Regions from separate parts of the Paenibacillus sp. FSL H8-0048 genome, predicted to be linked through region 1. Evidence: riboswitches for the same ligand, from Rfam matches in the RefSeq annotation. Region 1 holds a riboswitch; each other region holds the start of a gene.
What was found. Region 1 has a riboswitch for cyclic di-AMP ahead of NSU18_RS19540 (3D domain-containing protein). Riboswitches for the same ligand answer to the same signal wherever they lie in the genome.
Positions count from the first base shown of each region.

Region 2: linked by a shared signal. The riboswitch ahead of NSU18_RS16860 (hypothetical protein) and the one ahead of NSU18_RS19540 (3D domain-containing protein) in region 1 are both predicted to bind cyclic di-AMP.
Region 3: linked by a shared signal. The riboswitch ahead of NSU18_RS02300 (APC family permease) and the one ahead of NSU18_RS19540 (3D domain-containing protein) in region 1 are both predicted to bind cyclic di-AMP.

Region 1 covers NZ_JBBODF010000001.1:4,584,734-4,588,933, forward strand. The annotation lists gene rsmA (16S rRNA (adenine(1518)-N(6)/adenine(1519)-N(6))-dimethyltransferase RsmA) at 1-151, opposite strand, end outside; gene rnmV (ribonuclease M5) at 148-699, opposite strand; gene NSU18_RS19540 (3D domain-containing protein) at 861-2,021, opposite strand; cyclic di-AMP (ydaO/yuaA leader) riboswitch at 2,310-2,539, opposite strand; gene NSU18_RS19545 (TatD family hydrolase) at 2,739-3,509, opposite strand; gene NSU18_RS19550 (HD domain-containing protein) at 3,563-4,200, opposite strand, start outside.
Region 2 covers NZ_JBBODF010000001.1:3,979,914-3,984,113, forward strand. The annotation lists gene NSU18_RS16855 (WD40 repeat domain-containing protein) at 1-1,167, shown strand, start outside; cyclic di-AMP (ydaO/yuaA leader) riboswitch at 1,404-1,573, shown strand; gene NSU18_RS16860 (hypothetical protein) at 1,709-2,161, shown strand; gene NSU18_RS16865 (hypothetical protein) at 2,710-2,916, opposite strand; gene NSU18_RS16870 (family 43 glycosylhydrolase) at 2,935-4,200, opposite strand, start outside.
Region 3 covers NZ_JBBODF010000001.1:486,782-490,981, reverse strand. The annotation lists gene NSU18_RS02305 (ABC transporter ATP-binding protein) at 1-41, opposite strand, end outside; gene NSU18_RS02300 (APC family permease) at 229-2,046, opposite strand; cyclic di-AMP (ydaO/yuaA leader) riboswitch at 2,176-2,336, opposite strand; gene NSU18_RS02295 (disulfide oxidoreductase) at 2,563-2,997, opposite strand; gene NSU18_RS02290 (DsbA family protein) at 2,994-3,758, opposite strand; gene NSU18_RS02285 (sensor histidine kinase) at 3,852-4,200, opposite strand, start outside.

The DNA of each region.
Region 1 (4,200 bases):
TGCTGTCCAGTCCGGCGGCATCCACGATTTTATCCAGAATATTCTGATCAATCAGAAAGTTCTGGCCCAGGCTTTTTTTGAAGGAGAATCCGTAACGCTGAATTATCGCTTTGGTTCTTGTTGGGGACGAGATATTCTCGATACCGCTCATGAAGTAATGCCTCCCTGATCAATTTGGGCGAGGGCCTGCGCGAATTCTTCGCGGGTAATGCCGAACATCGCCAGACGTTTGTACAGCTGCTTGCCATTGCAATAACCGATACCGAGCAGATTGCCAAGCTGCATTCTGCGCTCAGCCGCCCGGGGATGCACCATCAGCCCTGCGTCCATGAGTTCATCCAGCCCGATGATAGCCGGTGCCCCCTCGAAGGAGGTATGTACATGCTCCAGCGCATGGCGGATAGCCTCAGGCGAAGCATTCTCTATTCCGATATCCCCCTTGCGGGTAGCATCCTTCTCCGGGATGAAGGCATGCTTGCAGCCCGGCACCTTGGCCGCGACGATTTTGCGGATTCGCTCTCCGGCATGATCCGGGTCGGTAAGAATGATAACACCCCGGCGCTCCATGGCCAGCCTGATCTTGGCAATGACCCTGCTATCCACTGCCGAACCCCCGGTTTCAATCGTATCGGCCTCAACCGCCCGCTTAACGGCAACGGTATCACTTTTCCCTTCAACCACAATTAGCTCTTTAATCATAAATAATTTTACTCCTTACTCCAGAACGCAAAAAGAAGAGGATTCGCTCCCCTTCTTTTTGGCTAAAGAATGTATAAGTGATGAGCGGCAGCTCTCTAAAATTTCGTAAGTGCTTCCCTCACTATATCGTATTAACCGCTAATTTGCAAAAGACATTACGTTTAGTTCAGCTCCGGCTTCACAGGTCCGATCACATAAAGTGTGCGCGACTTGCGGCCGAAATTACGGGCATGGCTCAGCGAATCGTAATAGACATCCACCTTGTTGCCTTTGATGGCACCGCCGGTATCCTCTGCTCGGCGAAACCCTAATCCTTCAATGTACACCCACCAGCCAATTGGTATAACACTGGGATCTACAGCTATCGTGCGGCCTTCCGTTACGCGTGTACCGGAGGCAGTACGTGTTCCAATACCCGGTTCCTGCGACGAATACGCGGTCATGGATACGTTTTTGATCATTCTTTTATACTCGAAATCCACACCAGCCTTACTGGTAACATTGCTGGCCTTTGCGCTGGCTTTAGATGACTTGGAGGTTGTTACAGGTTTGGAGACTTTGGCAGTAACTACGACGGGCTTAGGAAGCGGCTTGGTACCAATGGCAATGACTTTGTCCTTGGTAACCGTCTGTACTTCCTTGCCGATCATGCGCATGGATGCCAGCTCGCCATCTTGATAGATCTTCTCGATGTGCTGAATCATTACGCCAGGCTTACCTGCCTGTGCCACTCTTACGGTTCCCTTGGTCAATGAGGGGTCTGCTGTCTTAATGACCCGGAAAGGCAAATTAGTTGTCCGTTGGACCACATGCTTGTTAATCCGGACAATTTTGATTTCCATGTCTGCAGATACTGCGGTGTCTAGCGAAGGGTAAATCTTGTCTAAGCCTTCCAGGCTGTAGCCCAGCTTGCCGATGGCCTGACCAATGGTATCCTCGGTCGTAAATAACGTCTCGGTCTTTCCGTCTACGGTAAGAGCGAACTTTTGCGCAGTGTTAATCACGATACGGTCGCCGTCTTTTATTTCATCACTAAGGCCAATAGATAATTCATCATGCGCCTGCAGCGTAATCTGTTCCTTAGCCAGCACATCACTGAACAGCGTTTCCCGCGTCTCCAGTGTCTGTACCTGTCCGTCTATTACTAGGGTAATTTCTTTTTTGCTCAGACCGTGTACGTACAGCAGTATTAACAGTGCGATAACAATCGATGCCACACCGGCAAGTAAAACTACGCGGGGATTTACTTGCTTCAACCGTAATGCGAAAGACCTGCTGGATGATTGCGAATCATGGGATACCTCTGGTTGGAATACGCCCACTCTTTCCATCCTCCTTACATAGCCCCGTCGTCCAAGTTATATCAAGGTAGACTGTATCATTTCTGACGAAACTAGGTTTGAGTTTGCAACAGGATACGCCCGCACTTGCTTCAGCGTTTCCTGCTCATGGATCGCCTGCTCGGCATAGGTACTCCGGAGATCTGTTATATAACAGTATGCCGGGAGCATCCTCATTATTCAAAACAAAAGAAGCCTAAAAAAGAGTTCATAGAGGACTCTTTCGTGGCTTCCCGGTGTCGAATACGTCGGAATGCTTATGCACGAGGTTTCCTCTCTTACTTGCGCTTACGGGGTTAGCTGTCGGGTTCGGACATAAGAGAGACGCCCTATCTCAGGTCACCCGCTCACGGCGGTTGCCCTCAAATTCACCCCAAGACCACGTAAAGAAATCAAATAATGCCTGCGGCAATTCTGCGTTAGTACTCTTGTACGTTCATGCGGCAGAGCATTATTGGTTCCCCCATTCTCCACTTCCGGAGACTCAGCGAGACGATCCATGAAATTAGTGACTGTCACAGTTACAACAGCTCACTGCACTGAAAAGATGATATCCTGTTTTGATACATGTTGTAAAGGACGATTCAACCACGTTTACGTAAAAAAATGATTAAAATATTGTAATAATCGGCCGTTTTTCCGTTATAAAAGTTTAATATATCCGCTATACTTCATTTTTCACCGCTTTTACTCCCGTTTTCATAGTATTCCAAATCGTTCCAGTGCGTTCGCATACGTAATTTCCGCCAATTCCTGTAATTCAATCCCTTTTATTGCCGCGGCCGCCTCCGCTACCAGTCTCACATGAGCAGTCTCATTTCGCTTGCCCCGGAAGGGGTGCGGAGTCAGATATGGGGAGTCGGTTTCGATCAGCAGCCGGTCCAGCGGAGTCTGGGCAAGCACCTCTTTGGGCACACGTGCATTCTTGAACGTAATCGGTCCTCCAAAAGAAAGATGGAAGCCCAAATCAAGACACATTTTGGCACTTTCCCAGCTGCCGGAGAAGGAGTGCATTACGCCGCCAACCTCGCCTGCCTTCTCCTCTCGTAGGATGCGGATCACATCTTCATGAGCATCGCGGTTATGAATACAGATTGGCATCTTCAGCTCACGGGCCAGCCCGATCTGCTTGCGGAATACTTCATGCTGCACATCCTTAGGGGAGGTGTCCCAATAGTAATCCAGTCCAATCTCACCGATGGCAACCACCTTGGGATGAGTGCACAGGGAGGCGATCCATTCCAGATCTCCGTCCTTCATCGTGATGGCATCCTGAGGATGCCAGCCAACAGCTGCATAAATATAATCATATTTCTCGGCAAGCTGCATGGTCGTCGGTATCGTGTCCCGGTTAAAGCCGATGTTGATCATCTTACTGACGCCAGCTTCCAGTGCCCTGGCAATGACCTCTTCGCGGTCTTCGTCGAATTGTGGAGCGTCCAGATGGGTATGGGTGTCGAATAACTGCATTACATTACATCCTTTCGGCCTGTTATTGTATCTATAATTCCAAGCTTGATCGGTTATTTGGCAAAAATCTCTGCGATGGACGCCGGCAGCTGTGGAAGGGCTTTCTGCAGCCTATCCTGCGGAAAATACAGATGGTGTCTGCCGCGGTGAATACCGCTGATGGAGCGGACAATATCCGAGACCTCGGAGATTTCCCTCAGCCGCTCATGCTTGTCCAGAAGCAGGATCTGCTTGCTGTCAAAGCCGTCTCCCGGACGGAATACGTCATAAGGAAGATCGGTGGGATAATCAATTTCCAGGTCATAATCGGGCCGGAGTCCCGCACCGGCAAAGCTGCGGCGGATTTCGCCAATTGTGTCTGCATCGAGATGCTCCATCTCTACATATTTATACAGTTTACGATGGATAAACCGGCTGCACAAGTCGCTCAGGATCTCATCCTCCTCCAGCGTCCACTGCATGAAGGCAGTCTGCATCAAGGCTTCATCCAGCAGCAAATACTGCCCGACCGTTACCTCTCCGCTGAACAGATCACTTAAAGGCTCGATCATGAAACGGAAGGCATGCTGCTGCTGCACCAGTTCCTTGGCCCGGCGGAGAATCTGTCTGAGAATAATCTCTGAGCTGCGGGTTACCGGATGGAAATAGACCTGCCAGTACATCTGATACCGCGACATCAGGTAATCCTCAA
Region 2 (4,200 bases), 600 kb from region 1:
AAGATGATTCGGGGAGCTAATGAGCATGGTGAAATTGCTGAGCTGCGGGCGCAATTGCCGGCGGCAACGTGGCCGCTCTCCGGCCACTTTCAGAAGGAGATGCAGGCGGTTCGCGGTATCCATTTCATCAGTGATGATGCTGTGGTGTTCAGCATAGGCTCACCCTGGGAGAAGAATGCAGTTGTGGCTGTGCATAAGGATGTTATTTCCGTATTCGACGAGTTTAGCCTGGTTGGGGCATCTCCTGATAATCAGTTCTATGCGCTCGCCGGAACTCAAGGCATTACCATTATGCAATCCATGAACAGCGAGTTGCAGGGAGAGGTCGTTGCCGAGCTTTCATGGCGTGAGCTAAATGGAACGATTCAAGCGCTGGACCCGGACTTTACTGTTTTGAACTTAGACAGCCTGGACCAGGAGTTACCCTTGGAGGAGATCATTCCTTTTAACGGGGGCGGGGCGTTATTGCTTGTTACGAGCCAGGGAATTTTCCTGGTCCAGCAAGCGCTGGATAAGCCCTGGGAGGTGAAGCTGCTGCATCCTGATCTCGAAGAATATAAAGCAGATGAGATGGAGCATATTGAAATTGACATGCCGCATGGTGCCGTCTCACCGGACGGAAGATGGATTGCCTACGGCAGCCAGGGCAGCGACCATCTTTTATATGACACAACTTCAGGACAGGTTCACTTATTCAATCCGGAATCGAGCTACCCGCACTATACTATATTTACGAAGGACCAGCATAGCGTATGGTACAATGCCTGCCACTTCTATAATGGCGTTACCCTCGCCGTGTCCCTTGAAGATGCGGAAGCAGGCAAGCTTCTGCCAGATCAGGAATATCCGCTTGTCAACGAGGAGGCCCGGGTATATGCGGCGGCAGCGCTGAAGGACGGTGTTGTCATTGGCGACGCCTATGGCTACTTGACGCTCATTGACCTAGAGGGGCGGGAGCTGTGGCGTTATTATGCCGGAAGCACTATATCAGGCTTAGCTGTCAATGCGGATGAGACATTGCTGGCCGTGGGGACTTATGGAGGGATGCTGCATTTCCTGGACCTTCATGCCACCGAGCGTAGCGGCTATGAGATTACAACAGGAGCCGTTCGTGAGGTGAAGCGGATTATTGCCTGGAAGAATCAGAAGGTTCCGCTGTGGTGGTAGTCTAATACAAGGGGCCTTCATCCCCACCGCCGTCTGCCAAAAATAAAAAACAGCGCTTGAGCGAGATAAATGGCGGATAATCTGCTACATATAGGTGTTTTGGCTTTCCTATGCGCAGCTATTCAGGCATTTGCTGAAAACAAGGCGAATAGCACTCTTTTCCATTTTTACAAACCCCCTCCGAAGAGAGTATGATTCGTGTTGAAAGCAAATGAATGCATTCATGAAAATGAGCATATGCATGCACGCTGAATTTCCGTCTTGTGGAAAACGGGGGAACCATCCGGCCGTCAGGCCGACTTGGGGTGAATCCGAAGGAGAATGCCACGCGCAGGTCTCCGGCAGGTAGGGCGACTCTCACCGTCCGAATCCGACAGCTAACCTCGTAAGCGTAAGGAGAGAGTCCTGATCCGCCAAGCTTTTGTGCCAGGCGTCTTACGCCCTGTTACCCACAACCGCAGGCAGAGGTCCTCCTCTGCCTGCGGTTTTTTGCGCGCTGGAATGAACTGCACAGTATAGATTCTGAAAGGAACGTGACCACATGCCTGACCCCTTACCGCCCAAACTGACAGCTGCTGCCGGGTTCAACCACTACACCCAGCAATATAGCGGTCCCGTCTATGCGCTTAGCTGCCTGCTGCTGGACAAAGGCGCCCGCGCCGAACAAGCAACCACCGCCACCTTCGCTGCCCTCCATCCACTGTGGCTGAAGGGCAGCCTCACTGGAGACAGCGCTGCTGCGTCTGCTTACAGAGAGTGCATCCGCCAATGTGCCGCGCTCGCGCGGAACCATAGCCGCTCCGCTTCTGTGCTCAACTGGGACGATCACGTTGCCAGTGCCTTATGGTACGGCATCCAGCTCCCCTTGCCCGACATCAGCCAGATCCTGGAGTGCAGCATCCCCGAGCTGAAGGCCCGGCTTAGAGGAATACGCGAACAGATGGCAGCCGCACATTCGGCCTTGCCTGCGGTCCACCGCCCTTCGGCGGGATGAGACCGGGAATAACGCGGGATTCGTGGGATACAGGAATGAGTGCGGCGGAACGAGTTGGCTGTGGCGGAATTAGGATACGGATGCGGCAGAAGGAGTCTGATGTGGCGGAGTTAGGATACGGATGCGGCAGAAGGAGAGGGCGGGCGGCGGACTACAAATCCGCTATTTCGGCAAATGAGACTATTCTGAAGACCATGCGGACTGAGAGGCGCTTAATTAACCCATTCTGCCTCATTTGGTGCTCCAAACAGCCCGTTAACGTCCTCTCAGTCCGCAACGGGGAGATAATCGGTCTTTTTCACAAAATAAAGGCCTCTGAGTCCGCCTACAAAACAAAATCCGCCCCTCAAAATGGGGCTCTGGCTTCGATGATGACTGAGGTACTTTGCGGGACCCCACAGCATATCAAAAAAAGCCGCAGCATCCGCCGCGACTTAGTCCTTGACTCTCAGCGCCATCACGCACCCATACTGTGCCTGGCTCACCTTTCATAGCTCAACCATCCCATGAACCGATCCTGTCTCCGCCAACTGTTCATTACATAGAACTCAGCTCTTGCCTTTCCCGCTCTTACCACCCTTGCCGCCCTTGGCAAACCGCCAAAAAGCCATACAGCAGCCGAGTAATCCGGCTCCCAGCATTAGGGTCTGTAACGCCCCCAGCCATGTCGACTGATCCGAGGGGATCAGGCTGCTGACAATAATGAGCAGGATAGAGGCCGCGACCAGCACGGGGGTTTGTCTGCTTTTCTTCACAACCATTCACCACTCCTGTTAGTAATTCTTCACTCTATAGTACTCGAAATCAGCGAAGGAGTCATGCTGGTGGGCATCAACCGAACCGATGAAATTGAACAAGCCTGTAAATCCGCCAATCTCCCCCGGCTCCCCGTTCACGCCTTCATCCGACAGATAGAGTGCATCGATATTCTCTATAAAAGCTTGCCAATCCCCGTTATCCCCGAAACGGTAATGGATACTCGCGATGCCTGAATGATAGATCAGCTTGAGCTCCGCTGTGTCTTCAGGGACAGGAATGTAATGGTGGACCCGCTCGGTGCGTTCCCCCAGCTTGGCCTGCAGCACAGATAGAACAGTGCCCTTTGATTCGGAGTGGGTCAAGTGAACGTACAGCCAATTATTCGAATCATAGTATAGCCCCATCCCCGCCGTTTCCGAGTAATGATCGGGATGAAACTCCACCTTGGTCTGAACTTCATAATGAAGGGAGGTAGCACGTGTGGCCAACATCGCCGGATTGATCTGCGAGAAGAAAGAATTCTCTCCATGAATGCGCAAGTAACCGGGACGTTCAACCGTATTCACCCATGCTGCTTGCTGGTCCCGGTATGGAGTCAGAAAGTGAAGATCATAGTGCTCCCGGTTAAAATCATCAAATACGTCATGAGAGAGTCTGTCCCCCTCTAGTTCAACACCTGTTAACCCCTCAACCTCCATTTTGGCTACATTCGATCCGTCCTTCATTTCCAGCCAGCCGTCCTCTGTCCAATGCATTTTCTGTATAGAGGTTTCACGGCCTAATGGGTTTAAAAGCGTTCCTTCCACAGGCCGTGACATTAAATGGGCAATGTACCATTCGCCTGTTTGGGTTTGAACTAATGAGCCGTGACCTGCTTTTTGCATGATTGAACCTGGATTATACATCTCAAAATGCCCGGCATCCGGATTGCCCAGTGAGAATAGATGACGCGGCGAGGAAGTGATAATAGGCTCTCCCGACGGATGCGCTTCATAGGGGCCAAAAATATTCTCCGAACGTCCCAGCTCCACACCATGAGCATAACCCGTTCCGCCAGCTGCTAATAGCAGATAGTACATATCTCTATATTTATAGATCTGCGGTGCTTCCGCACAGCCGCGGCTGGTGAAGCCTTGCGTCACCCGGTGCCATTGTCCAGCGATCTTCCCCACATTCAAATCAAATTCAGCGATCACAATATGTCCAGGCGCCTGATACCCTTCACGGGTCTCCCATTCAAGAATGGACACATAGTGTTTGCCGTCTTCATCATGAAAGAG
Region 3 (4,200 bases), 4.1 Mb from region 1:
TATCCGATGCTCAATTGCTCTGTATTTAAACGTTCCGACATGATAACACTCCTCATATAAATGTACTGGAGCAAGGCTCCTCTATGATAATTTCGGCTATACAACAGACAAGCTCAATTACTGCTTATAGATTGATGATATTGATTCTCATTATCTCTGTCAACTAAAACGTAAAAACGGCCGCCTCCGCATGAAGCAGAAGCAGCCGTCTTCCTGTAATCTTCTATATTATTTATGCAAATGGAAAGGAACCGTGGCGATGACAATGTCCTTCTGATTCATTAGATAAGAGCGGATGAACAAGCTGGTCTGATTATGCAGCACCGCCTGCCACCAATGCTTGGTCACGAATTGCGGAATCAGGACGGTAATATGATCCGTTGAAGAGGTCTTCCACTCTACTGTATCGATGAACTTCACCAGCGGGCGGATAATGCTGCGGTAGCGGGAGCGCAGGACGATCAGACGTACCCCAGGGTTCCACTCCTCCCACTTCTGCTCCATCTTGTGAATCTCTTCTTCATCGAAGCCTACATATACAGCGACGACATTATCAGTCAATGACTTCGCATAGCTGATCGAATGCAGTACAGCGCGGGTCACACCGGCGACAGGAACGACTACGGTGCTTCCTTTGATACAAGGCTTATCTGTAGCCGGACAGATCCGCAGCTGATCGGCAATATTCATATAATGGCGGTGAATCCGGTGGAACACAATAATGACGACCGGCAGGAAGATGAAGGCCATCCACACGCTGGAGAATTTGGTGATGATGAAGATCATGGTGATCGTTAATGTAGTTAGCATCCCGACCGTATTCACAGCGAACTTGCTCTGCCAGCCTTGCGGCTTCGTCCGGTACCACTGGACCATCATGCCAAGCTGCGACAGCGTGAACGGAATGAATACCCCTACTGCATATAATGGAATGAGTCCTTCCGTATTCCCGTGAAATGCCGCTACCAGCACTGCCGACATCACGCCGAGGAAAATAATACCGTTGGAGAAGCCCAGCCGGTCGCCGCGCACCATGAAGGCATGGGGCAGATATTTGTCTTTGGCGAACATGAACGCCAGCAGCGGGAAGGCTGAGTACGCCGTGTTGGCTGCCAGGAACAGGATAACCGCCGTAATCCCCTGAATGAAGAAGTACAGTCCGCCGCGGCCGAAGGTAGACTCGGTAATCTGTGAGACCACGGTGGCCTTCTCATCGGGCATAATGCCGTACCAGTAAGCGAGCAGCGTAATGCCTGTGAACATCACCCCGAGAATGAGGCCCATGAGCATCAGCGTTTTGGCTGCATTTTTCTCCGCCGGCGCTTTGAAGTTAGGAATAGCATTGGAGACAGCCTCAACCCCGGTCAGAGCCGAACAGCCGGAGCTGAATGCCTTCAGCAGCAGGAACATACTCACGTTCGACACCGCCGAGCCAATCTCAGGAATTTGCGCATGAGCGCCGCCAGTTAGATATTTGAAGATCCCTGCGATAATCAGCACGAAGATGGAGACGACGAACAGATAGACCGGGATAGCGATGAACGAAGCCGATTCGGTCACCCCGCGCAGATTAACAATCGTTAAGAGTACGATAACAGATACCGCTATGAGGACACTATGATTATGCAGACTTGGAAAAGCTGAAGTGATCGCATCCGTCCCCGCCGAGGCGCTTACGGCCACCGTCAGAATGTAATCCACCAGCAGCGAGCCGCCGGCCAGTAAGCCGGTATGCACCCCAAGATTGCTTTTGGCGACAATGTACGCGCCCCCGCCCTGGGGATAAGCGAAGATCGTCTGCCGGTAGGACAAAATCAGAATAGCCAGCAGGCCCAATACGGCTAATGCGATTGGCAAGGAGTACCAGATGGCGGTGAACCCGGCGGCCACCAGTACGATTAGAATTTGTTCTGTTCCGTAGGCTACAGACGAGAGCGCATCAGAAGACAGGACAGCCAGTGCTTTCACCTTGGATAACTTTTCATGATCGAGTTCGTTCGACTTCATCGGACGCCCGATCAATAGTCGTTTTACCTTGCTTACCATTGTAGTAACAGTTCCTCTCTTGGTTAAGTTGAAACGGGCTTTCCCTGCGCTGTTTTCATAAGTGGATTTCATAAATGCAGGCACCAAAATAAGCATACGGAAATGATCCGCATGCCTTAGAGTGCATGGTCATTATCCCACTTGTAGCTTACGAGGTTAGCTGGCGGATTCGGACTGTGGTAGCCCTACGGTTACAGGCCCTTGCGGCCCGTTCCGATTCACCCCTTTTGGCCTTGGCCAAAGTGTGGTTCCCCCGTTTTTCCATCCGGAAAATTCAGCGCATATTCAACTTCTCACAAGGACTAATATTAAGCTACAACGCGTCTTCCGTAAAGCGTGGAAACAAATGAAAAAAGAATGAAAAGCACTCAAAACAACCAAATTCATCATCCGGTATGTCTTGGTCTTTCATTCTCTTTCATTATCCCTTTAACACGTGATTTTACAGGGTTTTTGTATATTATTTTTTGCTAAAATTAAGGGCATTCTCTTCTCTTCCTTCTGCCCCTCAGCTTCTTACTCCGCAGGCTCCTCCTTGCGTCCTGTCCAGAGCAGAATGGAGATTAAGGCAAAGGCTATAAGTGCAAGCAGAGGGACCGTTACAAATCCGAACCAATTCAGATAGTCCTTGTTGCACGGTACGCCGATGGTGCAGGGAAGCACCTTGCTAAGGGCGGGAATTTTCTGCTCTGCATAGTGATAAATAGAGATGCAGCCCCCGATCAGACTAAGAGGAAGCACATAAGGAATGATCCGCTTGTCCGCCCGGTAGGTGGCGATCCCCAGCAGGAACAGCTGCGGGTACATGAAGATCCGCTGGAACCAGCACAGCCTGCACGGCTCGTAATGCAGGACCTCACTGAGATACAGGCTACCCGCTACAGCCACCACACAGACGAACCAGGCCAAGTACAGACAATTACGCCGGCAGAAGGCAGAGAAGGCGGTCATTGGGCGGCTCCTGCTCCCGCTGCTGCTGTTGCTGCCTGAATCTGGGCATCAATCGCCTCCATATTGAAGGGCTCCTTCACCTTGATGCCGTTCACATACAAGGATGGCGTATTCGTTACGCCCGTATCGGTGCCCACCTGAATATCCCGGTCCAGCTCCTTCTCATAGGTACGGTCATCAATATCCTTACGTAGCAGATCATAATCCACCGGCAGGTCCAGCTGCTTGGCAAGACTCACCAGGAAGTCAGATGTAGCCCACTCCTCTTCTTCATTTCCCTGATTCGCATAGATCGCATCAAAGTACTTCCAGAACGCTTCCTGGTTCTGATGATACACCGACAGCGCAGCCAGGGAGGCTGTTCTGGAATCCTTGCCGATAAAGGCCAGATTCACGAAATAGAAGGCCGCTTTATTTTGGTCCACATAACCTTGAACGATCTGCGGTTTGATCACACCGGTGAACTGGGCGCAAGCCGGGCATTTGAAATCGCCGAATTCCACAATTTTGACCGGAGCATCCTCCTTGCCAAGCCGCATCATTTCGCTGTAATTGAAGGCAACTGGCTTACTGTCTGTACCGGCAGGCGAAGAGTCCTTCGAAGCCAGCATGAATAAGCCTACAAAAATAATAACGACAATAGCTACCGTACTCACGATCAGAATTCTCGTTTTCTGCTTCTGCTGTTCCTGCTCTGCCCTGCGCTTCTCCTGCTTGCTCATCTGGGGAGCCATGACAGTGTTCTTTTTTGTTTTGCTCAAAGAGAGTTCCTTTCCGTCCTCAGGACTGTCGTGATAAAAGAATAGTTACTTTCAAATTATATAATGTTAACTCTCTTGTTGGCAATCGCTGTCTTATACGGCTTCGTTCTCGTCTGCCGATTTCCCTTCCCCGGTATCCTTGCCGAAGAATACCTCCGGGGAATGCTCCTGCGACTGCAGCTTAATCCTGAAGAAGAATTGTGTGCCGCCACCCTCTGCCGGTTCTGCCCAGATCTCCCCTTGCATCAGGTCTACCAGCTTCTTGCAGATCGCAAGGCCCAGACCTGTACCGGGGTATTTGCGGGTATGCGACCCGTCCACCTGGGAGAAGGACTGGAAGAGCAGCTGCAGCTTATCCGGAGAGATACCAATGCCTGTGTCGCGCACCATGAATTGCAGAGCCTGAGCGGTCTCTCTGACGCCATAGGATTCCACCTTCACC